2 linked regions of the Allocatelliglobosispora scoriae genome follow. Each later gene encodes a partner of the first gene's protein in a complex. Links are inferred from orthologs where the notes say so. Each region holds a gene or a part of one and is shown in the gene's direction. Other genes may lie near its edges. The genes, in order: F4553_RS21350 and F4553_RS28840.

Region 1 (10,441 bases):
GGCTGCCCCGATCCCCCGGGCAGCCCCCGTGACCAGCGCGATCTTCCCGCTGAGATCCGAGTCGGTGCCGACCTCGGCGGCTCCCACAGTGATCACCTGGCCCGAGACGTAGGCGGACTTCCCCGAGAGCAGGAACTCGATGGTGGAGCGCACCTCGTCGACACCGGCGTCGGCCGCGACGCGTACCAGCTGCGCGGTGGAGCCCCGCCCGAACTCCTTGCCCACGCTGCGGGTGAACCCTTCGAGCGCCTGCGCGACCACAGCGGCCTCGTAGTCCTCGCCGGACTGCGCGGCGAGGGGCACTGCGCCGAGCACGATGACCCGGCCGGACGGCATGAGTGAACGGGCGTGGGGATGCCCGATTTCGTAGAGTTCACGCAGGTCGGCGATTTTCACGATGCTGGTCGCGTCGATGATCAGCGCACCGAGCCGGGCACCCGCGACCACCTCGACCGTACCCGTCGGCAGGACGGCCGCCAGCCCCTCGGCGAGCCGCCCGGACCCGGCGACGAGAACCGGTCCTTCAATCAATGCCGAACCCTCGCGGTAGCGGCGCAGCTTCGGCGGGTCGGGCAGACCGAGGCGCTTGACCAGTGCTTTTCCAGCGCCACTGCGGGCGAATGATGCATAGCGGTCCGACATGAGTCGTATATTACGCGCGAGTAAGTTAGGGTCAACCCATGAACATGCAGACCCGCCGGGTGGGGATCATCGGTGGCAATCGGATTCCGTTCGCGCGGCAGAACGGACGCTACGCGCGCGCTTCCAACCAGGACATGCTGACCGCCGCGCTCGATGGTCTCGTGGCCCGGTTCGGGCTGGCCGGCGTGCAGCTCGGCGAGGTGGCGGCCGGTGCGGTCCTCAAGCACAGCCGGGACTTCAACCTGACCCGTGAGACGGTTCTCGGTTCCACACTCGACTCCCGTACGCCGGGGCTCGACGTCCAGCAGGCCTGCGGCACCGGCCTCGCCGCGATCGTCGGCATCGCCAACAAGATCGCCCTCGGGCAGATCGACTCCGGGATCGGCGGCGGCGTCGACACCACCAGCGACGCGCCTCTCGCCCTCAACGAGCAGATGCGCAAGGCGCTGATCGAGCTCTCCGCCGCCCGCTCCACCGGTGACCGGTTGAAGGCGGCCCTGAAACTGCGGCCCACCCAGGCATTCCGGCCGGAGCTGCCGCGCAACGCCGAACCGCGTACGGGTATGTCGATGGGCGAGCACGCCGCGGTCACCGCCGAGCTGTGGGGGGTCACCCGCGAGGACCAGGATGTCCTCGCCCTCGACTCGCACCGCAAGCTCGCCGCCGCCTACGAGTCGGGGTTCATGGACGACCTGGTGACGCCGTTCCTCGGGCTGAGCCGGGACCAGAACCTGCGCCCGGACTCCTCGCTGGAGAAGCTGGGCAGCCTCAAGCCCATCTTCGGCGCGACGATGACCGCGGGCAACTCCACCCCGCTCACCGACGGGGCCGCGACGGTGCTGCTCGGCACCGACGAGTGGGCCGCCGAGCGCGGGCTGCCGGTGCAGGCGTACCTGGTCGACGCGCAGACCTCGGCCGTGGACTTCACGCCGGGTGCGGCCTACCAGGACGGCCTGCTGATGGCCCCGGTCTACGCCGTGCCGACGCTGCTGGCCCGCAACGGGCTGACCCTGGCGGACTTCGACTATTTCGAGATCCACGAGGCTTTCGCATCCCAGGTGCTGGCGACGCTCGCCGCGTGGGAGTCGGCCGAGTTCTGCCGGGAGCGGCTGGGCCTCGACGCCCCGTTCGGCAGCATCGATCGAGCCCGGCTCAACGTGAACGGCAGCTCGCTCGCGGCCGGCCACCCGTTCGCGGCGACCGGCGGGCGCATCGTCGCCACCCTGGCGAAGCTGCTCGCCACCAGGGGCAGCGGCCGTGGCCTGATCTCCATCTGCGCAGCCGGTGGCCAGGGCGTCGTCGCGATCCTAGAACGCTGACCCTGTCACGTTTTGCAGCAAAGCGTGGCCATCTCGCTTCGCGAGACCACGCTTTGCTGCAAAACGTGACAGGGGAGAAGCTGAACGCGCGGGAGGCACTAAGGTGGGTCTCCGTGAGCAAGAAGAATCGCGAGCCTAAGGCCGCCAAGATCCGTGACGTCTACGTGCCGGTCCCCTTCGCGGGGCTGGCCGACGAGCCGGAGTGGATCGCACTTCGCGAGCTGGTCCCGGCCGCGACGGCGCCGCTGCGGCTGCACCCCACCCTCGTCGAGAAGTACGGCGAGCGTGACATCCTGCTCGCGACGATCCTGCCGATGGCGTGGCCCGCCATGGTCAAGCAGGACGGTCGGATCATGCTCGGCCTGCAGCGCCACGTGCAGTCCGGCGACGTCAACCGGGACCTCGCCGTCGCGATCCTGAGCGCCCTGGAGAGCGCGCCGGGGCAGCCCGTCGCCGTTCCGGCCCTGGCCGGCGAGGGTGAGCGGCTCGCAGACGTGCTCGCGGACGGGCCGCTGGAGATCACGATGCAGGACACGTTCGGCTTCTGGCTGGACGAGGGCCAGGACGACGACCCGGGTGTGCGCGCTTCGCTCGACTCCGCGAACTCCGCGATCACACCGACGACGAAGCTGAATGCCGCCAAGGCCGCGTACTGGACTCGGATGGGTGAGAAGGCTCACATCCGCTGGGTGCTGCCCGATGGCGAGGAGTCCGCAATGGACACCCTGTCCCGGCTGCACGCCCGTGGCGAGCTGAAGCTCGGTGAGCAGACCCGGTTCGCGGGCATGTTCCGTGCTCACGGCCGCCTTGTGCCGGTCTGGGACCTGCCCGCCGACGACGCGGCGGAGTCGTGGGAGGAGCCGTTCGAGGCGTTCACCCAGCGCTACGCGGCGGTGCTCGCCGAGACCGGCCCGCTGGACCCCGATGCGCGCCGGGCGAAGCAGGGCCTGCTCAGTCGGCAGCTCACTCTGCGGTGATCTGTCCGTTCTGGACACAGAACGTCTGATTCATCGAAGTTCACTCATGCGTCACTCCGTGAGGTACCCCTAACTTCGATCACGCTACTTCACGTAGGGTGACGGCACCAACTCAATTTGTGCATCGACCCGGGAGGCCGGAGGCACACGATGACGACGTTCCCGATCCGTCCTATGCCGTTGCCCGTTGATGGCCCATCGCCGGGCAACTCATCGTTGGAAGCGCTGCGCATGAACCCGCTGGAGTGGGCACGGCGCCGGCGTGAGAGCAAGGAGACGCGTCGCCTCGAGGCGGCGGGCGCCCGCGCGGGCCGCCGCCTCGAGAACCTCGGCGCGGAGTGGCACGTGATCGAGTGGCCCCACTCGGTCCGGCCGGTCACCGCCGACCCCGCAGCCGCTCGCCGGGTGAACAACGAGGCCGACCACGCCGGCTTCCTCGCCATCGGTCCCGGCGGCATCTTCTCCGTCAGCGTCGCCGACCACGGCTCCAAGAAGGTGCTGATCTCCGGCGACGTGGTCCAGATCAGCGGACGCCGACCGGCGCTCGTCCCGGCCGCCCGCAAGGATGCGCGGCGAGCCAGCAAGGCGCTCTCGGCAGCCGTCGGCCTCACCATCCCGGTGGTTCCGGTCCTCGCGCTCGTCGGCAGAGGGCTCATCACCGTCTACGGCCTGCCCAAGGACTGCATCATCACGTCCTACCGCGAGCTCGACCGGGTGCTCTCCGCGGGCGGCAGGCGGATCTCCGCCGTTACCGCCGAAAAGCTGTCCGAAGTGGCCAGAAGCCCATGGACCTGGGTGAATGAGCCGTATCAGCCCTATACGTGGTACCCCGAAGGGACCTCCGCCCCGCAAGGGTAGGCGAAGGGTAACCGGAAGGTGACAAGCACGCGACCCCCGAGTAGCGTGCGACCAGTGACAGGACCCCGGGAGGCGTGATGACACATGTCGAGCTCTCACTCTCGCCGACCGGGTTTCATGCCGGTACGGGAGCCGCCGAACCCGCCCTCGAACGATGGGCCACGGCCCTCGTCAACGCCGGCGAGGCAGCACTGATCATCGACGCCGAGGCGCAGATCGTGGCATACACCGCGAGCTGCGCCAGGCTCCTCTGCCTGCGGAATTCCTCCCTGGGCGGCCGGCTGCACGACGCGCTCCGCCTGATCGACTTCACGGCAGCCGGCATCGATCTCCCCGACGCCGAACGAGACCTGATCCCGCCGCTACTGGCGATCGCGTCCGGCCGCCTGGCCCGGGGCCTGATCCGGGTCCGCTGCGTCGACCAGGACACCACCACGCGCACTCTGGACGCCATCTCCACTCCCGTGCGCCAGGACGATGCCGCCGTTGGGTCGCTGACCTTCCTGTGTGAGATCTGATTCCTCCGCTGCCGCTGGGTGGGTGGACCGGGTTGTGGGCGGCGATCGACCCCAGAACCCACCGCGGCCACACCCCACGCCTGTGAGGCAGGACTCCAAAATGCGACGGATGTAAACGTCACTGCGTAGGGTTTGACGCATGCTCCACCTTGACCTGTTACCCGAGCCGTACGCAGTGTGCCGGCTGCCTGCGGGTTCACCGGTTCCTGCGGAGTTGCTGCCGGATTCGTCCCGGCCAGGGGCTCGGGCTCGGTCTGCTGCGGGGGATGAGCGGTCCGCGCCGCTGACCTCCATCACGTGGACGCCCGCCGAGACCTCGGTGATCTGCCGGGCCGACCTGGCACCCGCCGGTGCCGTGGTGGAGACGGGCTGGCGGTGCCTGCGGGTGGCGGGGCCGCTGGACCTGGCACTCACGGGAATCCTGGCCTCGGTGGCGTCGCCGCTGGCGGAGGCCCGGGTCAACATCTTCGCGTTCTCGACCTACGACACGGACTACGTGCTGGTCCCGTCGGTGCGGTTGGCCGAGGCCGTGGCCGCGTTGACGGCGGCCGGGCACCGGGTCACAAACCTGTAACCGGGTCCTGCGGGGTCGCTTTCGGGTAACCATCGTCGGCACGGGGCGTGGTTGGGCGTGTCGGAGTGGCATTCTTCAACGGTGCGACGACCCCTCACGCTCACCCTGCTCGCGTCCGCGCTCGCCCTGACCCTCGTCGGCTGCGGTGTGCCGCCCGAGTTGGAGCCGAAGCCCGGCGTGCCCGTGCCCAGCCCGTCGACCGCGCCGACCACGGGGCGGCCGGTGATCCCGCTGCCGCTGCCGAGCGCGACGACGCCGGGGGCGGAGGCGACGTTCGCGGAGAACTACGCGGTGGCGTGCCTGGGGCGGCCGAGCGGTGATCAGGTGATCGCGATGCTGCGGGCCAAGACGAAGCTGCTGCCCAAGACCGGCGTGATCGCGGTGCCGATGGGTCCGCTCTGCGCGGGCACCTGGCAGTACACGATCCTCACGGTCACCGGCAAGGACCCGCTGCAGGTCGTGACGCAGGGAGCGCCGACGGCGTTGAAGCTGGTCACGGCCGGCACGAATGTCTGCTCCGTCGACGTACGCACACACGCCCCGGTCGGGATCATCTCAGCGGCTCGCTGCTGATCGGATAGCCTCAGCGTTATGCCCGGCGTACCTCCCACGCGTTTTGTTTATCTCGGCCCGGAGAGCACCTTCACCGAGCAGGCCCTGCTGACGATTCCCGCTGCTGAGCGCGGGATCCGCAAGCCTGCGCGAAGCGTGCCGGAGGCGCTGGACGCCGTGCGCGACGGCGACGCCGACGCGGCGCTGGTCCCGATCGAGAACTCGGTCGGCGGCCAGGTCGGCGTGACGCTGGACGAGCTCGCCAACGGCGAGCCGCTGGTGATCACACGCGAGGTGGTGATCCCGGTCGAGTTCGTGCTGGCCGCGCGGCCGGAGATCCGGCTGGACCTGGTCCGCAGCGTCGCCGCGCACCCGCAGGCGAGCGCGCAGTGCCGCCGCTGGCTGCGGGCGCACCTGCCCGACGCCACCGTGATCGACGTGCTCTCCAACGCCACTGCCGCCCAGGACGCCGCCTCGGGCGTGGTCGATGCGGCGATCTGCGCACCGATCGCGGTCGGGCGCTACCGCATCTCGCTGCTCGCGGACAAGATCGCCGATCATCCGGACGGGATGACCCGCTTCGCGCTGGTGTCGCGGCCGGGGACACCGCCCGCACCGACGGGCGACGACCTGACCTCGCTGGCGGTCTACATCGCCCATGACCGGGTCGGCGCGCTGCTGGAGGTCCTGACCCAGTTCACGGTGCGCGGGGTCAACCTGACCCGGATCGAGTCGCGCCCCACGGGTGAACGGCTCGGCCGCTACGTCTTCTTCCTCGACTGCGCGGGCCACGTCGCCGACGCCCGGGTCGGTGAGGCGCTCGCCGGGCTTCGCCGCATCTGTGCGGACGTGCGGTTCCTCGGCAGTTACCCGCGTGCGGTGCCGACCGGCACGGAGCCGCCGGTGGCGTCGCCGGCCGGGCTCTCCGACGTGGATTACGCGGACTCGGCGGCCTGGCTGTCGCGGGTCCGAGCCGGGGGCCACTGACCCATGGCCATCGAGATGACCCGGGAACGCTTCGAGGAGCTCGTCTCCGATGCCCTCGACGAGGTCCCGGGCGAGCTGATGGCACTGCTCAACAACGTGGTGATCCTGATCGAGGAGGAGTCGCCGCCCGGTGAGGGCGAGTTGCTCGGGCTCTACGAGGGGCACGCGCTCACGGACCGGGGCTGGGATTACGCCGGTGTCCTGCCCGACCGGATCACGATCTTCCGCAATCCGACGCTGCGCATCTGCGACACGGAGGAGGACGTCATCGACGAGGTCTCGGTGACGGTCGTGCACGAGATCGCGCACCACTTCGGCATCGACGACGCCCGCCTGCACCAGCTCGGCTGGGACTGACCCTACGTTTTGCAGCAAAGCGTGGCCTCGCGCAGCGAAATGGCCACGCTTTGCTGCAAAACGTGACGGCAGTCAGAGCCCCAGCGTGTGGTATTTGATCGGCAGGCTGAACGCGATGGTGCTGATCTGCCCGGCGTTGCCGGCCGCCACGCGGTAGAGCAGCTTGGTGTTGCCGTTGTACTGCATGTAGAAGAGCGTCTCGGAGTCCCGGGACCAGGAGAACCAGCCGGAACCCGTGTATCCGGGCGGCCGCATGGCCCACTGCCGGCCGCCACCGGGGGCGTACCCGTAGATGTATCCGTCACCGGACCCGACCGCGATGGTGCCGCCGTCGGGCGACCAGACCGGGAAGCCGAGGCCGGCGCCGTTCGGCGGCTGGGTGTAGAGCGTCTGCTTGCCGGTGCCGTTGGTGTTGGTGGTGAAGAGCGACGAGGTGGTGGCGCTGCGGCTGATCGCCCAGCGGGAGGTCGACGGGTTCCACGACGGCGGGCTGTCGGCCCGGGTGAGGCCGCTGACCTTCGTGACCGCGCCGCCCGCAGCGGGCACGGTGTAGACGCCGTCCGACGGGCAGCTCGACCAGCCGAAGCTGCTGCTGCGCTGGAAGGAGATCGTCTGACCGTTGGGCGACCAGACCGGCCACATGTCGTTGGTGCCGATGTCGGGGCAGGAGAGGTCCTGCGAGGTGAGCCGCCGGTCCACGCCGGTGGCGATGTTGCGGGCGTAGAGCGACATCGCGTAGTCGGTACCGGTGCCGGCCTTGTTGAAGACGACCTCGGTGCCGGCCGGGTTCACCGCGAGACCCAGACCGCCGCCGCCGAAGGTGCCGCCGATCTGCGTCACGCCGGTGCCGTCATCGTTGGCCCGGACCAGTTTCAGCGTGGTGTAGCAGTCGGCGGTCACGCACTGGACCAGGTAGAGGTGCTGCGGCCAGGGTGCGTGGGCGATGACCTTCTCGAAGTGCAGGATCGACGGGTTGCTCTTGTCGAAGTCGAAGGCGGGCAGGGTGATCCCGGCGCCCGCGTCGAGGCTGCCCGTCAGCGACCAGGCCGGTGTCGCGGCCGGGTTGACCGTCAGCTTCACCCCGGCCGTGGCGGTGAGGTAGGGACCGGCCACGCCGTAGAGGAAGAGTTCGAGGCGGGGGCCGACCTTCGCCGTGACCGTGCCGACCACCGACGCCGAGGGCGGGTCGTAGGTGAAGGTGCTGCTCGTCGCCGCGATCGGGTGCAGGCCGCCGTCCCAGCGCAGGCCCAGCGTCCCGGAGGCGTGCTGGACCGCCGACGCGGTGATCTGCGCGGTCACGTTGCCCTGGGCGGAGAGGTAGAACTGCAGCTGCGGGGTGATGACGACGGGCACCGGGCCGACCGAGAAGGTGATCGGTGCGAAGCGCACCGGCGCCGGCAGCAGCGCCACCGGGCCGACGCTGCAGTTCGCGGCGGCCTGCGCGGTCGCCACCAGCGAGGCGTCCTCGGCGAGCGTGCCGGTGAAGCTCACCGACTTGATCGAGAGCCAGCCCCAGTCGACGGAGATGTTGAACGACGGGGTGACGCTCAGGCTGCCGGTGACGCTGATCTGCCCGCCACCGCCGCAGGTGAGGACCTTGCCGATGGGCTGGCTCACCGAGGTGATCGGCGCGTCACCGCTCAACCGGCGGCGCAGCAGGTCCGGCCCGAGGGTCTTCGCCGAGCCGAAGGTCTGCACGTCGGCGTCGGAGAGCTGGGCCGAGATCGCGAAGTGCCCGTTGCCGAAGGCCTCCTGCATCGTCGCGGGCTCGGTCTCGAGAACGTGGTTGCCCGCGCCGTCGGTGCTCGCGGCGGTGACGCGTACCAGCAGGCCGTCGGGGGCCGCTGCGGTCGCGCCCTCCGCGATCACCTCGCCGATCTCGGGGACGGCGGCGGCCGGAGCCAGCGTCACCACCTGGTCGCCGCCGGGTGCGCCGTCGACCTGGGTCACCGCGCCCGGCGCCGGGTCGTGGGTGGTGGAGGGGATCGCGGTGTCGCCGACGAAGTAGCCGACGATGTCGACGATGACGTGGGTGCTGCCCGCCTGGTTGTAGATCATCAGGTCGCCGTCGACGCCCAGCGGCGTCACGGCCAGGGTCGGGACGGTCGCGCCCGCGGCGAAGTTCAGGTCCGACGCGGTCGGCCTCGCGGTCAGCGAGGGGTACGCCGTGAAATACCCCGCCGCCGTCGGCGCGATCGCGGTGATCGAGGCGATGACCCCGCTGGGCGGCGTAGCGGCGGATGCCGACGGCAGCCCCGCCTTCCCGGCGATCGTCACGGGCAGCGTGGCAGCGGGCCCGATCGGTGCCTTGGGTGCTCCCAGACCCGACCTGGTGTCGACGATCCGGGTCGGGGTGACCCCGGCGAGATAGGAGCCGCCGCTCGCGGGGTCGGAGCCGTCGGTGAACCAGCCCGCCACGTCCACGACGAGCGGCGTCCACTCCGCCTGGTTGAAGAAGCTGACCTTGCCGTCGGTCCCGACCGGCACGATGATCCGGTTGGCGACGACCTGCCGGGCGGCGAAGTTGAGGGTCGACGCGGTCGGCCGGGGTGCACCGGTGGGGAAGACGGTGACGTAGCCGGCGCCGAGCGGACCGGCCGCGACGAGGTTGAGCACCACGGCGGCGACCCCCTCGGCGGGGACACCGCCCTCGCCGGTGACCTGCAGCTCCACGGTCTCACCCAGCGCCGGGGTGGAGCCGCCGAGCTCCTCGCGGGTGTCCATCAGCCGGGCCGGATTGATCCCGTGGAAGAGCCCGGCCGACGGCGAGGCCTGCGCGGGAGTCGTGAACCAGCCGGCCATGTCGGCGATGAGCTGGGTCGGCGCGGAGGAGTAGAGGATCACCCGTCCGCCGGCCCCGATCGGTACGACGACCAGGTTGGCGAGGGTCTGGCCACCGGCGAAGTTGAGGTTGGACGAGGTGGGCCGCGCGATCCCGTCGGGGTATGCGGTGAGGTAGCCGGCGGCGGCGGGCGCGGTCACCGTCACGTTGAGGACGACCGATCCCCCTTCGGGGGCGCCACCCGTGACGAGCAGCGAGACCTGCTGTGTCGGGCCCTTCGGGGCACCGAGACCGCTGCGGGTGTCGAGCAGGCGCGTCGGTGTGATCCCGTGCAGCGACCCGCCCGGCGCCGCAGTGCTGACCTGCTGACCGGCGGTCGTCGGCGCGGACTCCTCGGCCCCGGCGAGGGAGCTCACGCGTACCGAATAGGCGGTGTTGGGCCGGGCACCGGTGAGCACCGCGTGATCGGTCCCGACCGGCACCTCCAGGGCTGGACCTGCGGGAACCGTGGTGAGGCGGTATCCGGTCACGCCCGTCGCATCGGCGGGCGGAGTCCAGTCGACGCTGAGGTTCAGCCCCTCCACACCTGCGGTGACCGAGGCCGGGCCGGCTGGCGGGGCGGCGTAGGCGGCGGGCGCGTGGAGCAGTGCACCGACGAGGATCGGCACCAGTACGAGGGGGAGCGGACGGCGCACGAGTGGCCTCCTGGAAGCTGGTTGACGAGCAGACATCCAGCCAAGCCACGCCCCGCACGCTCCACAATCGTCGTTCAGGCTGCTCCGGTGACCGAAGCGGTGCGCTCTGTCACCGGACGCGTGTCCCCGGCGCCGAGTCGCGTGTGCGACACAGTCATTTGCACAGCGGATCTACTCTTG
Region 2 (16,981 bases), on another replicon or contig:
CGGGGTAGGTCGGCTCTGGGGCGGCGGGAGCGCCCTCGGGGTGGGACATTTATTCTCCTATTTAAGGTTATTTCGGTTCAGGTGAGGGTCGATCCAGTGCCGCAGGTCGCGTGGCGACGGCGATCGGTGGATCAGGAGCAGATCGGGAAGCGCGTGCAGGCGACGTCGATCGGGATCGCGAGCCCGATCCCCTCGGCGTCACGCAGCTTGGCGCTAGCGATGCCGACGACCTGGAGCTGCGCGTTGATGACGGGGCCGCCGGAGTTGCCGGGGTTGATCGGCGCGTCGAACTGGACGGTCTTGCCGCCGAGCGACGCGACGTCGCGGACCGCGCTGACCACGCCCGTCGTCACCGAGCTCTCCAGACCGAGCGGGGCGCCGACGACGACGATGTTCTCGCCGGGGCTCGCCTGACTCGTCGCGGTCGCGAGGCTGGGGAACTTCTCCGTCGACTCCAGGACCGCGAGGTCCTTCTCCTTGTCGACCTGAACGATCTTGGCCGAGAAGCGCAGGTCACGGTGCGCGATCGCCACGGTACGGCCGCCGCCGTCCCAGACCGACTGCACCACGTGGAAGTTGGTGAAGAGGTTGCTGCCGCCACCGGCGTTGGCCTTGCCGACCACGAAGGCGGTTCCGCTGAAGCGCCCCGCGGTCACCCGGAAGACGCTCGGCAGCGCCGCGGCGGCGATCTTGTCAGCCTTGAAGTTGTCCTTCTCCAGGCTGGAGACCCGCCCCGCGAGCAGGTCGGCGGCGGCCTTCGCGGCATTCCGGTCGGCCGCGCTCGCGCCCTGGGCGTCGGCGAGACGGTCCTCCAGGCGATCGATGCGCAGGGCCTGCCAGGTGGTCACGGCACCCAGCGCGACGAGAACCACCGCCACGACGATCATGCGCCAGACCGGTCGACGCGGCGGTGGCGGAACCGGCACCGGCGGCTGCCCACCCGGGGGCTGCATGCCGGGCGGCTGCATGCCCGGAGGCTGCTGGGCGGGCGGGTACTGTGGCGGGTACGTGGGCTGAACCGGCGGATATGCGTAATATGTCGGCGGTTGCTGGGCGTACACAGGTTGTTGCGGCAGCTGCGGCTGCATGTGCGGTCTACCTCCCCGTTTCCGCTTCCACATGATCGCGGTCACGGCACGGGAGACAGTAGCGGTACAGCGCAAACCTGTCAGCAGTGATTCACCGAGTGCCGATCAGGCGTACCGAAACGGTGCGCATCATGTGGCCGAACAGACGCGCCGGGGGTGGCATCGCGCGCGCTACCCCCGCGTACGCATACGGTGTAAGGCGTGACCGACGTACCACCCCTGCGCCGTCGGACCCGCACCCGCACGGCAGGCGAAGGTCCGAATGACGCTGCAACAGAGGCATCATCCGAGCCCGTCGCCCCGCCCGGCGACCCGGGTCCGCCCTCCACGCCCCTGACGGCTCCGGCCGAGGGGACGCCCGTCCCTGCCACGACCTCGGCCCAGCTCGCCGAGATCATCGACCGCTTCAAGGGCGGCGTGGGCCCTGTCGCCCTCGACGCCGAGCGTGCCTCGGGCTACCGCTACAGCCAGCGGGCCTACCTGGTGCAGCTGCGGCGGCGTGGTTCCGGCACGGCTCTCATCGATCCCGTGCCGCTGCCCGACCTCTCGTCGCTCGACGAGGTGCTCGCCGACACCGAGTGGGTTCTCCACGCGGCCAGCCAGGACCTCGCCTGCCTCGCCGAGGTCGGACTGCGTCCCCGTAAGCTCTTCGACACCGAGCTCGCGGCCCGGCTCGCCGGGTTCGAGCGGGTCGGCCTCGCCGCGCTCACCGAGCAGCTGCTCGGCCGTTCGCTGGAGAAGCACCACTCCGCCGCCGACTGGTCCAGCCGACCGCTGCCGGAGTCCTGGCTCACCTACGCCGCGCTCGACGTCGAGCTGCTGGTGGAGCTGCGGGACCTGCTCGTCGAGGAGCTGGCGAAGCAGGGCAAGACCGAGTGGGCGGCGCAGGAGTTCGCCGCGCTCGTCGTGGGCGGGGGCCAGCCGGCGAAGGTCCGGGTGGATCCGTGGCGGCGTACCTCCGGGATGCACCGGGTCCGCGGTGCGCGCGCCCAGTCCCGGGTACGCGCACTCTGGTACGCCCGCGACACCATCGCCTCCCGGCGCGACACGGCACCGGGCCGGGTGCTGCCGGACACCGCGATCGTGGCCGCCGCCGAGATGGACCCGAAGGACGAGCGCGAGCTGCTGCTCCTGCCCGGCTTCGGCGGCCGCTCGATCCGTCGCCTCGCCCAGACCTGGCTCGATGCGCTCGCCGAGGCGCGGGAGCTGCCCGACAGCGCCCTGCCGACGACGCCGAGCTTCGACGGGCCGCCTCCCCCGCATCGCTGGAGCGAGAAGGACCCGGTCGCGGCGGAGCGTCTGGGCCGGTGCCGCGCGGTGGTGATGAGCATCGCCACGGAGCTCAACGTGCCGCCGGAGAACCTCATCACGCCGGAGACCGTCCGCCGTCTCGCCTGGGAGCCGCCGGACCCGATCGACGTGACAACGATCACTGCGGAGCTCGCTCGGTACGGTGCCCGGCGCTGGCAGATCGACCTGCTGGCGACGGAGTTGGCGGGGGCACTCCCCAACTAGTCTTACTCGCGAGTAACATCAGGGGTACCACCTACTCTCCCGAGGAGGCTCAGTGCCCCGCTCCGTTCGCGACGTCGTCTTTGTCGACGGCGTCCGCACACCGTTCGGCAAGGCCGGCGGCGTCTATTCGCAGACCCGCGCCGACGATCTCGTCATCCGCTGCATCCGTGAGCTGCTGCGCCGCAATCCGCAGCTGCCCCCGGAGCGGGTCGACGAGGTCGCCATCGCCGCGACGACCCAGATCGGCGACCAGGGCCTGACGATCGGGCGCACCGCCGCACTCCTGTCCGGCCTGCCCAAGACCGTCCCCGGCTACTCGATCGACCGCATGTGCGCGGGCGCGATGACCGCGGTGACCACGGTCGCCTCCGGCATCGCGTTCGGCGCCTATGACGTGGCGATCGCGGGCGGCGTCGAGCACATGGGCCGCCACCCGATGGGTGAGGGCGTCGACCCCAACCCGCGCATCCTCGCCGAGAAGCTCGTCGACCCGTCCGCCCTCGTCATGGGCTCGACGGCGGAGAACCTGCACGACCGGCTCCCCGAGGTCACCAAGCAGCGGGTGGACGCCTACGGCCTCGCCTCGCAGGAGAAGACAGCAGCGGCCTACGCCGCCGGCAAGCTCCAGCCCGACCTCGTCTCCGTCGCCGTGCGCGACGCCGACGGCGGCTGGGGACTCTCCACGGTGGACGAAGCGCCCCGCGCCACCAGCCTGGAGAAACTCGCCACGCTGAAGACCCCGTTCCGTCCGCACGGCCGGGTCACCGCCGGTAACGCGGCCGGACTCAACGACGGCGCCACCGCCTGCCTGCTCGTCGCCGGCGAGGTCGCCGAGGAGCTCGGCCTGCCGGTCGGGATGAAGCTGGTCAGCTACGGATTCGTCGGCGTCGAGCCGGAGATCATGGGCATCGGCCCGATCCCGTCGACCGAGAAGGCATTGCGCCTGGCCGGTCTCACCATCGACGACATCGGCCTGTTCGAGCTCAACGAGGCCTTCGCGGTGCAGGTGCTCGCGTTCCTCGACCACTTCGGCATCTCCGACGACGACCCGCGCGTCAACCCGTGGGGCGGCGCCATCGCGATCGGGCACCCGCTCGCCTCCTCCGGCGTACGCCTCATGACCCAGCTCTCCCGCCACTTCGCCGAGCACCCGGAGGTCCGCTACGGGCTCACCGCGATGTGCATCGGCATCGGCATGGGCGGCACCGTGATCTGGGAGAACCCCAACTGGACAGGAGAGTCGAAGTGACCGTCGTCAACCCCAGCGAGGTAGTCACCAAGGCGCTCCTCCGGTCGGTACGCGTGCCGGGGCTCGACAAGCCCGCCGCACTGATCACGCTCGACAACGGGCTCGACCACACCAAGCCCAACACGCTCGGCCCGGCGGGGCTCGCCAGCCTCGACGAGGCGATCACCACCGCGCTCGCCGCCGACCCGGCCTTCATCGCCGTCACCGGCAAGCCCTACATCTTCTGCGTCGGTGCCGACATCACCGGGATCGCCCTCGTCACCGAACGGGAGCAGGCTCTCGAGATCGGTCAGCTCGGGCACCGGGTGTTCGCCCGGTTGCGCGACAGTGGCGTACCCACCTTTGCCTTTGTGAACGGCGCTGCGATGGGCGGCGGCCTGGAGCTGGCGCTGCACTGCCACTACCGGACGCTCAGCTCGGGCGCTGCGGCGCTCGCGCTGCCCGAGGTGTCGCTGGGCCTCGTGCCCGGCTGGGGCGGCACGCAGCTGCTGCCGAACCTGATCGGCGTCATCGGTGCCGCGCAGGTCATCGTGCAGAACCCGCTCATGCAGAACAAGATGCTCAAGCCGAAGCAGGCCCACGAGCTCGGCATGTCGGACGCGCTCTTCGAGCCGGCCGACTTCCTGGAGCGGTCGCTGGAGTGGGCCGCCGGTGTCGTCGGCGGCACGATCACCGTCGAGCGGGCTGAGGTCGACCGCAGCGAGATGTGGGACGCCGTCCTGGGCTTCGCCGGTGGCGAGCTCGACAAGAAGCTGCACGGCGCGTCCAAGGCCGCGACGAAGGCCCTGGAGCTGCTGGCGCTGGCCCGCACTGCTTCCTTTGAAGACGGCACGGCCGCCGAGGACGAGGCGCTCGCCGACCTGGTGATGAGCCAGGAGCTGCGGGCCGGGCTCTACGCCTTCGACCTGGTGCAGCGGCGGGCCAAGCGCCCGGCCGGTGCACCGAGCCCCACGCTCGCCCGCGACATCACCAAGGTCGGCGTCGTCGGTGCCGGTCTGATGGCGTCGCAGCTCGCGCTGCTGTTCGCCCGGCGCCTGGAGGTGCCGGTGGTCCTCACCGACCTCGACGCCGAGCGGGTCGCCAAGGGTGTCGGCTATGTCCACAACGAGATCGACAAGGCGGTCGCCAAGGGCCGTATGGCCGTCGGCACCGCTGCCAAGCTGCGCGGACTCGTCACCGGCAGCGTCGACAAGTCGGCCTTCGCCGATGCCGACCTCGTCATCGAGGCGGTCTTCGAGGACCTCGGCGTCAAGCAGAAGGTCTGGGCCGAGGTCGAGCAGATCGTGAAGCCCGACTGCGTGCTCGCCACCAACACCAGCTCGCTCTCGGTGACCGCGCAGGCCAGCGGCCTGGAGCACCCCGAGCGCGTCGTCGGCCTGCACTTCTTCAACCCGGTCGCGATCATGCCGCTGCTGGAGGTCGTCCGCGCCGAGCAGACCGACGACGCCACGCTCGCGACGGCGTTCGCGGTCGGCAAGAAGCTGCGCAAGTCGTGCGTGCTGGTGAAGGACGCTCCCGCGTTCGTCGCCAACCGCATCATGACCAGGCTCTTCTCGGAGATCTACGCCGCGATCGACGCGGGCACCCCGGTCGACGTCGCCAACCGCGCCCTCGACCCGCTGGGCCTGCCGATGCGCCCGTTCGAGCTGCTCCAGCTCGTCGGCCCGGCCGTCGGCGCGCACGTCGGCACCGTGCTGCACGAGGCGTTCCCGGACCGGTTCGGCCTGTCGGCCAACCTCGGCGCCATCGTGAAGTCGGGCCTCCCGCTGATCGTGGATGAGGAGGTCAACCCCGAGGTGGTCGCGCTGCTGCAGGTCGGTGACGCGCCGCTGTCCGAGGCGGAGGTACGCGACCGCGCCGTCGCCGCCCTCGCCCAGGAGATCCGGATCATGCTGGACGAGGGTGTCGTCGCCGACCCGGCCGACATCGACCTCTGCATGATCCTCGGCGGCGGATGGCCGTTCTACCTCGGTGGGATCACGCCCTACCTGGACCGTTCCGGCACGTCGGAGAAGGTGACGGGCAAGCGTTTCGCCGCCCCCGGCGTAGTCACCCTCCCCGCGTAAGGCTCGCTCTCATGATCGGCGCAACTCTTCAAGAGTTGCGCCGATCATGCGGTCGGTGATCACACCGTTTCCCCAAACTTGGTGCGATCACCACGCGCGCGGCCCGAAGATCACGTCGCTTTCCCTGAAGCAGACGTGATCTTGGGCATTGATCACGTCTGCTTCAGGGAAAGCGACGTGATCTCCCACGGAGAAGATCGCGAACCCGCGCCACGCGGACCAGCCCGAGCAACCACCCACCTCCTCGTCGGCGAGCACTTGAAATCCGCGCCCCAAGATCGCCGCAACTCTTGAAGAGTTGCGGCGAATAACACCAACTCTTCAAGAGTTGCGACGATCTTGGGCGCGATGGTCTGGGGGCGCGGCGGCCTGGGGGCGCGGCGGTCTTGGGGCGCGGCGGGTCAGGGGAACGACGGGGACGACGACGCCGAGCGCAACAACGTCGGAGCACCGCTCCCATCGGCGGGGACGGCATAGATCGCGCCGTTCACCCCGTAAGCGACCGTCGTCTCGTCGGCCCACGCGGGCTGGTCGTCCACGGAGAGCACCTCCGCCAACGCAACCGACGGCGCCGACCCCGTCACTGAGAACCCCGCCAGCGGCGCCACATGCAGCCGCCACCCACCGGCGACCCGCTTCTTGTAGGCGATCCGCGTCCCGTCCGGCGACAGCGACGGGCACTCCACGTCGGTCCCGATCGCGACGAGCGTCCGCGCGACCAGGTCGCCTCGCACCAACCAGGTCCGACCAGCCAGCGCCATCGTGGCGTAGAAGGTCCGGTCATCGGCGGCGAAGGTGATCCCCCAGTAGTTCACGTGCTCGTCCATCCGCACGATCACCCCGTTGATCGTCGCGCTGAAGTCCTCCAGGGAGCCGTAATGCTCCCCGGTCGACAGGTCGTAGACGCCCGCGATCGTGGAGAACTCGCCGTCGCGCAGGTAGGAATCTCCACTGTGGAAGACGGTCCAGGCGACGAGGCGGCCCGACGGCGAGACCCGGGCGCGGCTGGGGGTGCCCCAGAGGTCGATCGTCTTGCGCAGCACCATCTCCCGGTCGAAGATCGCGGCCTGGAAGCCCATCGGCAGGGCGGAGCGCAGGCAGATCAGGGTGCCCGCGGCGGCGTAGGAGCGCTGGCACGCCGGTCCCGTTCCGGCGGTGCCGGAGGGCGCGGTCTGGCGTACCCGCTGATCGGTTGTGGAGACGGCGATGAGCGTGCCGGGCCGGGTCAGGTCGAGCGGCGCGGCCTGGGCCTCGGTGCTCGGGAGCGCGCGCCAGGTGACGTAGCCCGCGCCGCCGAGCACGAGGGCGACGATGAGGGCGATGCCGACGTGGCGCTTGTTCATCGTGCGGCCCGGAGCGTGAGCAGGCCGAGTGCGGCCGCGAGCGCGACCGCGTAACCGGTGAACGCCCAGGTCAGAGCGAAGGCCTGGGCGGCGAAGCCGAAGCCGACCGCGCCGAGCGACCGCGCCAGCGCCTGCACCGTCTGCACCACCGCGAGCCCGCTGGCGCGCAGCTCCGCGGGGAGGAGCGGTCCGGCCTGCGCCATCAGCACGCCGTCGGTCGCGGCATAGAAGATCCCGTGCAGGAGAAGGGCGGCACCCGCGACCCACCACCCCGCCCCGCCGACCGCGACGAACCCGTATGCCCCGATGAGCAGGGCGTGCCCGGCGAGGAAGACCCGTCGACGCCCGAGCCGATCCGCGAGCCTGCCCACCGGGATCGCCGCGACCATGAAGGTGAGCGCGGTCCCGAGCGGCAGCAGCGGCAGCAGTTCGCTGGGGAGCCCGGCGCTGCGCTGCACGGCGAGGAAGAGGAACATGTCGCCGACGGTGAGCAGCCCGAGCAGCCCGGCGGCGAGGCAGATCCGCCGCAGTTCGGGGCGCAGCAGCAGCCGGACCCCTTCGCGGACGGCGATCGGGACCGCGGGTCGGGCACCGGGCACGTCGACGAAGAAGATCAGGATGAGGACGGCGATCGCGCCGAGGCAGAAGCTCGTCACGAAGACCGTGTCGTAGCCACCCGCCACCAGCGTGATCAGGGCGAACGCGATCAGCGGCCCGATCAGCGCACCGGCGGTGTCCAGCGCCCGGTGCACGCCGAACGCCCGCCCCAACGTCTCCGGCGGAGTGGCTGCGGTGATCATGGCGTCGCGCGGTGCGGTACGGATCCCCTTGCCGACCCGGTCCGCGGCGATGGTGGCGCCGATACCGGCGGCGGAGGCCCCGACCAGCGGGAAGGCGAGCTTGGTGAGCGCGGAGATGCCGTAGCCCGCGACCGCCACCGCCTTGGGGCGCCCCCACCGGTCGGCGAGGTGCCCGCCGCCGAGCCGCAGCAGCGCCGTGGCGCCGGTGTAGAGGCCGTCGAGCAGTCCCAGCTGCAGGTAGCCCAGCCCGAGCCCGTAGACGAGGTAGAGCGGCAGGATCGCGGTCACCATCTCCGCCGACGCGTCCGTGACGAGGCTGACGATGCCGAGGCCGATCACGGTCGCCGGGACCGCCCTGGTTCCGCCGGGAAGGGACGGAGTGGTGACGTACACGCGGGTGCTACCTCCGGGGTTGTGCTGAAGCGGAGATCGGCCGGAGGGGGTCCTCGTCCCTCCGGCCGCCTCTCCACACCGAGCTACGACGTGACGATCGCGATGTCGTCGACCTGCGCCTCGAAGAGGCTTGCCGTGCTCGCGTCCGCTGCGGTGATCAGCAGATAGACCGACCGGCCCGCGTAGGCCGAGAGGTTCACCGTGGCGGTCTGCCAGGCACCGGCGACCTCGGTCGCCGCACCCAGCCGTTCGAAGACCTTGGTCGTGGTGGCACCGTCGACGACCGAGATCCGCAGATAGTCGGCGGTCGAGGAGTTGCTGCCGTAGGCCACGTTGGACTTCAGCGACAGCGTCAGCGTGCCCGTCGGCAGCGTGATCAGCGGCGAGCGGGCCGAGGTGGTGCCGCCGTCGAGGTCGTTGGCGCCGTAGCTCGATCCGGCGAGTCGCCCGGTGACGAGGCAGTTGACCCCGCTCGGCGTCGTGCCGAGCTGCTTGATCTGGCTGTTGACGGTCGAGGTGGTCTGCTCGGGGTCACCGCGTTCGAGCCGCCCCGAGGTCGCGGTGTCCGACCCGGCCGGGTTGATCGTCCAGCCCTTGTTCGTCTCGAAGTCGTCGGTGAAGACCGTGCCGCCGCCCGCGGTGACGGTGAGCTGGATCGTCGCCGTCCTGGTCAGCGCGCCCGACGTGCCGGTGACGGTGAGGTTCGTGGTGCCGAGCGCGGCGGTCGCCGAGACGGTGAGGTTCAGCGTCGCGGTGGCGGTGCCGTTGGCGGGCGGCGTCACCGAGGGCGGCGTGATCGCGGCGGAGACGCCGGTCGGCAGGCCCGAGACGGTCAACGCGGTCGCGGCGGCGAAGCCACCGGTGCTGGTGACCCGGACCGTCGCCGACCCGGACGAGACCCGCGGCACGGAGAGCGCGGTCGGGACCGTGGTGACGGTGAAGTCCGGTGAAGTCGCGGCGCGCTTGCAGGTGCCGGTCACCGAATCGGTGAAGGTACGCCCGGCCACCGGTACGAAGGCCGCGGTGTATCCGGTCGCCGTCAGCGTCAGCTTGCCCACGCCGTAGGTGTTGTTGTTGCTGACCTCCACAGTGGCGGCGGTGGGGCTGGTGGTGGTGTAGAGCGCTCGCCCGCCGGTGCCGATGAGCAGCTCGCGGATGCCGTTGACGGTGTCCTTCGTGCCGTCGGGGCGGGACATCGCGAAGCGTACGTAGTTGTGGTCGTGCCCGTTGAAGACGAGGTCGGCCTGGTTGTCATAGAGCGCCTGGAAGAGCGGCAGCACGTCGGTGTTGTCGCCGTAGCTGCCCTTGGCGAAGCGCGGGTGGTGCCAGTAGGCGGCGGTGCACGGCTTGGTGTTGGCGGTGAGGTCGTTGCGCAGCCACACCTCCTGCGCCGAGCCGGCCGTCATCGCGATGTTGGAGTTGAGCGCCACGAAGTGCCAGTCGCCCACGTTGAAGCTGTAGTAGCCCTGGCCGCGCTGACCCGCCCGTCCATTCTGGACACCGGAACCGTTGAAGTAGTCGAAGTAGCCCGCGGCGCCCGAGGTCTGGTACTCGTGGTTGCCCGGCGCCGGATAGGTGATCGACTTGAAGGCACCCCACGTGGGCTGGTAATTCGCGTTGTACTCCGCCAGCGTGCCGCTCTCGTAGGCGTTGTCGCCCATCGTGATCACCGCGGTCGGCGCCATCGCCGTGACCAGGTCGTCGGTCTGGTTGCACGCCTCACCGCAGATGTCACCGGCGGCGGCGACCGTCACCGTCGCGGCCGCGAGGGGCTGCGCGCCCGACTGCAGTGCGTCGATCGTGAAGCGGCTCGCCGGATCGGCGATCGCGGGGCTCACCTGGACGCAGTCGCCGCGCAGCGCACGGGTGTGAAACGCCTGGCCGGGCCAGTTCTTGGCGGTCAGGACCGTGCTGCCGCCCGCCGAACCCGTCAGGGTCAGCCGGTCCGACCCGCGCAGGGCCAGCTCCGTGAAGCGCAGTCGCAGCCAGTGGGCGCCCCGGTCGCAGACGAGCTGCGGTGCCGCCGCCACACCCGCGCCGCTGACGGCGACATGGCGGGCCAGCGTGCCCGGCTCGGCGAGCTGCGCCACCTGGGCCGCCGGCTCCGGCAGCACCATCGCCACCAGGTCCGGTGCCGGGACAGTGGCGGTGGCCGGTCCGGCACCGACCAGCAGGCCGCCGACGAGGAGGAGTGCGGCGGATCCGCCGCTTCGCAAGAATCGCATCGTGTCCCTCGTCCGGCGTAGGGCTATTCGGTGCCTCGAACCCTAGCCAGGCGACGACCTTCGTCAATGCCATCAGCCATAGCCGTCTGGATAACCCTGGATGCATACTCACGATCGGGGGACGGTGTCCTTCTTTAGTGTGGCTTGCTGCCGCATCGAGGCGAGGGGAGGTGGTTGAATCGATGGGGGCCGGTGCGACCGAGTTCAGCGGAAGCCTGCGCGCGGCGATCCAGCGCAGCGGACTCAGCCTCGACGACCTCGCCCGCCGACTGCGCGAGCGGGAGACCCCGCTCAGCGCGAGCACGATCAGCTACTGGCAGACCGGCGCCACCCAACCGGAACGCCTGGGTTCGCTCGCCGCGCTCGCAGCCCTGGAGGAGATCCTCGGCGTCCCGTCGGGCGCGCTCGCCGCGCTGGTCGGGCCGCGTCGGCCGCGCGGCAGCTGGCTGCCGAAATTCAACACCAATCTGCGGTACGACGCCTTCTGGTACCACCCGGAGTCGGTCCTGCGGGTGCTGGCGAAGGTCGACGCCACCCCCGACGATCTGGCTCAGCCGCTCAAGCTCTCGCAGAGCGTCGCCTACCGGATCGACGCGCAGGGGTGTGAGGAGTCGATCCACGTGCGCCGCATCGTCCGCGCCGATCGTGACGACACCCGCCGGGTCATCTTCGTCTCCCGCTGCGCCACGCTGCCCCAGCCGCCGACGGTGACCTTCGCCGAGGGGTGCCGGCCGGCGCGCTTCCGGGCCGACGTGCCGAGCTCCACCTGCGTCTTCGAGTTCCTGCTGGACTATCCACTTGCCGCCGGGGAGCTGGCGATGATCGAGTTCGGCCTGCGCTACCCGCCCGGCCAGCACCAGAACTACATCCGGCTGGAGATCTCCCGGCCGTCGCGGGACCTGACGCTGCAGGTCTCGTTCGACCCGAGCCGGGTGCCGGCCCGCTGCTACAGCCACTATCAGCCGCGCAACACCCTGCCGGTGCAGCGGATCCGGGAGGCGGAGATCGCCCGGCCACCGCACACGATCCAGTTCATCACCCTGGACCCCACGCCCGGCGCCTACGGCGTGACGTGGGAGTGGTGAGAGCCGTTCCTGCGGCGCAAGCCGCGCCCGTGTCACGTTTTGCAGCAAAGCGTGGCCATTCCCGCGCCGAAGGCCACGCTTTGCTGCAAAGCGTGGCGCGTTGCAGCACGGAGCGCGGTGCCGACGAGTGCGGTGCGGTGATGCGGGGTCAGGCGCGCTCGCCGAGGCTGCGCTCGACGCAGAACTCGTTGCCCTCGGGGTCGGCGAGCACGGCCCAGCCGGTGCCGTCGCCCTTGCGGTGGTCGTCGACGAGCTTGGCGCCGAGCCCGATCAGCCGGTCGACCTCCTCGTCGCGCTTGCGATCGGTCGGCTGCAGGTCGAGGTGGAGCCGGTTCTTCACCGACTTGCCGTCGGGCACCTGCACGAACAGCAGTCCCGGGCCCTCGCCGTCGGGCGCGATGAGCAGGGACGCTGGATCCCCCGGCTTGTCGTCGGGGTGACGCGGATAACCCGTGACCTCGCTCCAGAACCCGGCGAGGGCATAGGCATCGGCACAGTCCACTGTGATGTGTCGAATCAACGCAGTCACCCGGCCGATGCTAGTGGCAATGCCACGGTCACCTCTAGTCCCCCGCCGGGAAGGGCGATGGCGCTCACGGTCCCGCCGTGCGCGTCGCAGACCGCTCGGACGATGGAGAGGCCGAGTCCGGCGCCCCGGGCACCGGTTCGTTCCCGGCCGCCCCGGCGGAACGGCTCGAAGAGCCCGGGCACGTCGGCCTGCTCCACCTCGAATCCGGTGTTGCCGACCACCAGCGTGGCGTGGTCGGCGGTCGAGGCGGTCCGCACCCAGATCCGGCCGCCGCGGTGGTTGTAGCGCACGGCGTTCTCGATCAGGTTGCCCGCGAGCCGCTCCAGCAGGCTGGGGTCGCCGACGACCCGCGACGCCTCCAGGTCGACGTCGATGCCGAGGGCGAGCCGCTTCACCTCGTTGCCGAGCGCCTGGATGGCCCGCGGCACCCCGTCGGCGAGATCGGCGGGTTCGCGGCGGGACAGTGCCGTCGCGGCCTCGCTGCGCGCCAGGACGAGCAGCGCGTCGACGAGGGCGTTGGCGCGCTGGGAGGCGTCGCTGACGACGGTTCCCATCCGGCGCAGCTCCTTGACGTCGGCGGTCGGGTCGGAGAGCGTCACGTCGATCTCGGTACGCATCACCGCCAGCGGCGTGCGCAGCTCGTGCGACGCGTTGGCGACGAAGCGCCGCTGCGAGTCGAAGGCGAGGGCGAGCCGGTCCAGCATCTCGTCGAAGGTGTCGGCGAGCTCGGCGACCTCGTCGTCGGCACCGGCGTAGTTGATGCGGCGGCTCAGCGTCTGCCCCGAGAGCTGCCGGGCGGTCGCCGTCACCGATTGCAGGGGGCGCAGCGCGCGGCCGACCACGGCGTACCCGCCGGCGACGCCGACCACGCTGATGGCGAGCAGGGCCAGCAGCCCCTTCGCGATGATCTCGTTGCGTGCCTCGCGCGAGATGAGCTCCTGCCACTCGCGGGCGTCGAGCTCGCTGCCGTTGGCGAGGACGACCCGGGTGCCGTCGCGGAGCTGCTCGGCCGGGTGCAGGGCGTCCGAGACGAGCAGGAACGACATGCTGATCAGCAGGATCCCGGCCCCGACGAGGAGCACGCCGTTGAGCAGGGTCAGCCGCAGGCGCAGCGTGGGGCGCAGTCGCCGGCCGCGGCGCTGGACCTCGGTCCGGACCACGGGACCGGTCACGGCATCACGATCCGGTAGCCGGCACCGTAGAGGGTCTCGATCAGCGGTGGTTCGCCGAGCTTGCGCCGCAGCGTACGCATCGTGACCCGGACGATCGTCGTGAAGGGGTCGGCGTTGGCGTCCCAGACCCGCTCCAGCAGCTCCTCGGTGGAGACGACCGAGCCGTCGGCCCGCAGCAGCTCCTCCAGCAGGCCGAACTCCTTGTTGGTGAGCTCGATGAGCTGCCCGGCCCGGTGCACGGTGCGCTTCGCCGGGTCGAGGGTGAGATCGGCCACCTTGAGGACCGGCGGCGTCACCGGCGTGGCCCGGCGGCCGAGCGCCTGCACGCGCGCCACGAGTTCGTCGAAGGCGAAGGGTTTCGGCAGGTAGTCGTCGGCACCGAGGCCGAGCCCGGCCACCCGGTCGGCGACGGAGCCGCTCGCGGTCAGCATCAGCACCCGCGTCAGCGTGCCGGAGGCGGCGAGTTCGGCGCAGATCTGGTCGCCCGGCACGCCGGGCAGGTCCCGATCGAGCACGACCACGTCGTAACGGGTGATGAAGGCGGCTTCCTGGCCCGCGTCACCGTCATAGGCGACGTCGACCGCCATCCCGTGTCTGCGCAGGCCACGAGCGATGGCATCGGCGAGGTGGCGCTCGTCCTCGATGACGAGAACACGCATCCGCACTCCTCCTTTCGTTCCGAAGCCTTGCGAACGAATGCCGCGTCGTCCACGCTTACGAACATGAGAAGACGCAGTGTACTTCGCACCGCGTTCAGTGCCGGTGTGGTCGGCCCAGGTGCCGCCCCGGCTGCGGAGACGCTCCCGACTGACCCCACTCGGCGAGTGACGCCCAACGATATCTACTTCCGCCGCTGGCGGACCGACGCCGATTTCCGGGCCGGGACGGCGATCGGCACCGTGGTCGGTGGCGACGCGATCACCTTCGGCACGCCGGCGGGGCGGCTGACCTACCCGGACCCGCACTCCGGAGCGACCGGCACCTACGAGTTCGCCACGTGGACATCGATGGAGGTCGCACCGGGCTTCGGCGCCAAGGAGATCATCTCGTCGTGGATCGCGTCCACTCCCGGCGGGAGCTGGATCCAGATCGAGCTGCGCGGCGCGACATCGACCGGCTCCTTCACGAAGTGGTATGTCGTGGCGCGCTGGGCGGCCGATGACGCCGTGCTGCGCCGCACCTCGGTCCCCGCGCAGGGCGACGCCGACGGCACGGTCTCCGTCGACACCTTCGTCGCGACCCCCGGGCGTGAGCTGCATCGCTGGCAGCTCCGGGTGACCCTGCTGCGCCCCATCGGCTCGGAGCTCACCCCGACCCTGCGTTCGCTCGGCGCCGTCGCGTCGTGCCTGCCCGAGCCGGGCCGGATCACTCCCTCGACGCCGCAGGCGGCCCTCGGCGTGACCCTGGAGGTCCCCCGGTTCTCCCAGGAGATCCACGTCGGCGAGTACCCGCAGTACGACAACGGCGGGCAGGCCTGGTGCAGCCCGACCTGCACCTCGATGGTGATGAGCTACTGGGGGGCGCTGCCGCCGACCGACGACTACGCGTGGGTCGATCAGTCCTATCAGGACCGCTGGGTCGACCACGCCGCGCGGCACTGCTTCGACTACAACTACGTGGGCTGCGGCAACTGGCCGTTCAACGTGGCATATGCGGGCCGCTACGGGCTCGAGGGCTTCGTCACCCGGCTGCGCTCGCTCAACGAGGCGGAGCTCTTCATCGAGGCCGGGCTGCCGCTCGTGCTCTCGGCCTCCTTCGGCAAGCACGAAATCCCCGGGCTCGACTACTCCACCAACGGCCACCTGATCGCCCTCGTCGGCTTCACCGCCGACGGCGAGCCGATCCTCAACGACCCCAACTCCCCCACCGATGAGGATGTGCGCAAACCCGTGGGCCGAGCGGAGTTCGAGAGCGCGTGGCTCAACTCCTCGCGCGGCGTCGCCTATGTGATGCACCCGGCCGGCGCGGCCCTGCCCGACCCGCCGAGCCAGCCCAACTGGTGACGCTCAGCCCCGGCGTCGGAAGATCTCGAAGCCGTCGGAGCCGAGCGTGCACACGATCGACACCCCGGCCGCCTGGCAGTTGCGGACCGCGGTGTGCACGGTGCCGAGGAGCTGGAGCCCGCCCGCCGCGTCGAGCCGGGCGAACCAGGTCAGCGGCGGGGCGATGTTGGTACGCATCAGCACCGGCGCGTCGTCGGTGTCCCGGCCGAGGTAGGACCAGGCACCGGTCGGCCGCGCGCCGTACCCCAGCTCGTCGAGGTAGGCGACCGCCGTCGAGTTGACCTGGCTCAGCTCCGCCGGATTGTTCGTCACGGCGAGCCAGCCACCGGGGACAGCCAGCAGGTACTGCCAGGTCAGACTGCGTTCGAAGAGCTTGCGCCCGGTCACCGGATCGATGATCTCCGGATCGAAGTCCCGATCGTCGCAGAGCACGTCACCGCAGGCGACGACCCCGGCCGGGGCGTCCCGGTGCCAGACCTCCTGGAGCAGCACCGGTTCGTATTTGCTGAGCTCGCCGGCGACCGAACCGAAGTACGCGAAGCCGCCCAGCGTCGTGGCGTAGCGGATGCCCGACGCGGCGACCCGGGCGCTGGAACGCAGGGTGCCGTCGGCGGCCTCGACGCTGTAGGCGAGCCCGCCCGGATCGGTGACCAGGACGACCGGGCTCCCCGGTACGGCCTGCAGTGCGTAGATGAAGCCGGGCGACTGCACCGGTAACCGGCGCGACCACAGCTCCTCGCCGCTGCGCAGATCACGGCCTCGCAGATCGGCGAAGAACTCCTCCTCCACCATCAGGTAGGTCAGGTGGACGGCGACCTCGTCCACGACCGCCACCTGCGGCGCGGGCTCCTCCGCGAGGACCTGGCCGGACACGGGGTCGATCGCGAGCAGCATGTCGCCGCCGGAGCCGATGGCGTTCATCACCACCAGCCCGCCGCTCGCCCTCGCCCCGCTGACGCGATCGACGCCCTTGAAGGTGGCGGTCCACCGGAAGAGCCCGTCGAGCAGCTGGTAGGCGTCGATCCGCAGGACCGAACTGCCCTCCGACCGGCTCACCGCGTAGACCAGGTCGCCCACGATGATCGGAGTCGACTGGATCAGGTAGGGGTACGCCGCCACCGACACGATCCGTGCGTCGGCCACCGGCACCGGTGTGACGCCCAGGACCAGCGCTGCGAGGACGGCGAGCGCCGCCATCCGGCGGTTGCGATGGGTGTCGATCCGCTCCCGCAGCGGGCGCTCGGGCCCACGCCGGTCCCGGTAGCCCTCGCCGAGGTCGATCACGACGCTCATCGCCGACCCGCCTGAAGCGCCTTCGCCAGGTCGACGACGATCGCCTCGTTGAGGATCAGGCAGGTGAGCCAGGACCCCGTGATCGAGCAGTTGTCGAGCTGCGCGCCGAGCGGGCCGAAGGGCGCCAGCGGCCGGATCGAGAGCTTCCCGGTCGCGGGGATGGTGCCGAACCACATCCGCTCACCCGGACCGGCCGGGAGGGCGACGAGCAGTGCACCGT

The links.
Region 2: the proteins of F4553_RS21350 (region 1) and F4553_RS28840 are in contact, whole or in part, in a solved structure (PDB 8BNU), measured with the Escherichia coli proteins. The link is inferred for Allocatelliglobosispora scoriae from one-to-one orthologs.

What each region holds. Positions count from the first base shown.
Region 1 is NZ_JACHMN010000002.1:3,452,378-3,462,818, forward strand. Bases 1-2,823 are described here. They hold F4553_RS21350 (acetyl-CoA C-acetyltransferase), read left to right. Parts: upstream 1-686; coding sequence 687-1,961; downstream 1,962-2,823. Other genes in these bases: F4553_RS21345 (3-oxoacyl-ACP reductase), read right to left, coding at 1-642; F4553_RS21355 (DUF5926 family protein), read left to right, coding at 2,075-2,823. Also shown: more of F4553_RS21355, read left to right, coding at 2,824-2,938; F4553_RS21360 (hypothetical protein), read left to right, coding at 3,089-3,796; F4553_RS21365 (hypothetical protein), read left to right, coding at 3,874-4,314; F4553_RS21370 (ACT domain-containing protein), read left to right, coding at 4,454-4,888; F4553_RS21375 (hypothetical protein), read left to right, coding at 4,970-5,461; pheA (prephenate dehydratase), read left to right, coding at 5,480-6,427; F4553_RS21385 (metallopeptidase family protein), read left to right, coding at 6,437-6,784; F4553_RS21390 (fibronectin type III domain-containing protein), read right to left, coding at 6,857-10,261.
Region 2 is NZ_JACHMN010000003.1:461,528-478,508, reverse strand. Bases 3,384-6,383 are described here. They hold F4553_RS28840 (3-hydroxyacyl-CoA dehydrogenase NAD-binding domain-containing protein), read left to right. Parts: upstream 3,384-3,848; coding sequence 3,849-5,918; downstream 5,919-6,383. Other genes in these bases: F4553_RS28830 (TolB family protein), read right to left, coding at 6,320-6,383; F4553_RS28835 (hypothetical protein), read right to left, coding at 6,006-6,176; F4553_RS28845 (thiolase family protein), read left to right, coding at 3,384-3,852. In the rest of the region: F4553_RS28860 (hypothetical protein), read right to left, coding at 1-49; F4553_RS28855 (S1C family serine protease), read right to left, coding at 132-968; F4553_RS28850 (ribonuclease D), read left to right, coding at 1,290-2,603; more of F4553_RS28845, read left to right, coding at 2,656-3,383; more of F4553_RS28830, read right to left, coding at 6,384-7,261; F4553_RS28825 (MFS transporter), read right to left, coding at 7,258-8,454; F4553_RS28820 (metallophosphoesterase), read right to left, coding at 8,538-10,679; F4553_RS28815 (helix-turn-helix domain-containing protein), read left to right, coding at 10,850-11,764; F4553_RS28810 (VOC family protein), read right to left, coding at 11,913-12,293; F4553_RS28805 (sensor histidine kinase), read right to left, coding at 12,290-13,465; F4553_RS28800 (response regulator transcription factor), read right to left, coding at 13,462-14,124; F4553_RS28795 (C39 family peptidase), read left to right, coding at 14,290-15,468; F4553_RS28790 (PQQ-binding-like beta-propeller repeat protein), read right to left, coding at 15,472-16,761; F4553_RS28785 (outer membrane protein assembly factor BamB family protein), read right to left, coding at 16,758-16,981. UniProt on the Escherichia coli protein: Catalyzes the formation of a hydroxyacyl-CoA by addition of water on enoyl-CoA. Also exhibits 3-hydroxyacyl-CoA epimerase and 3-hydroxyacyl-CoA dehydrogenase activities.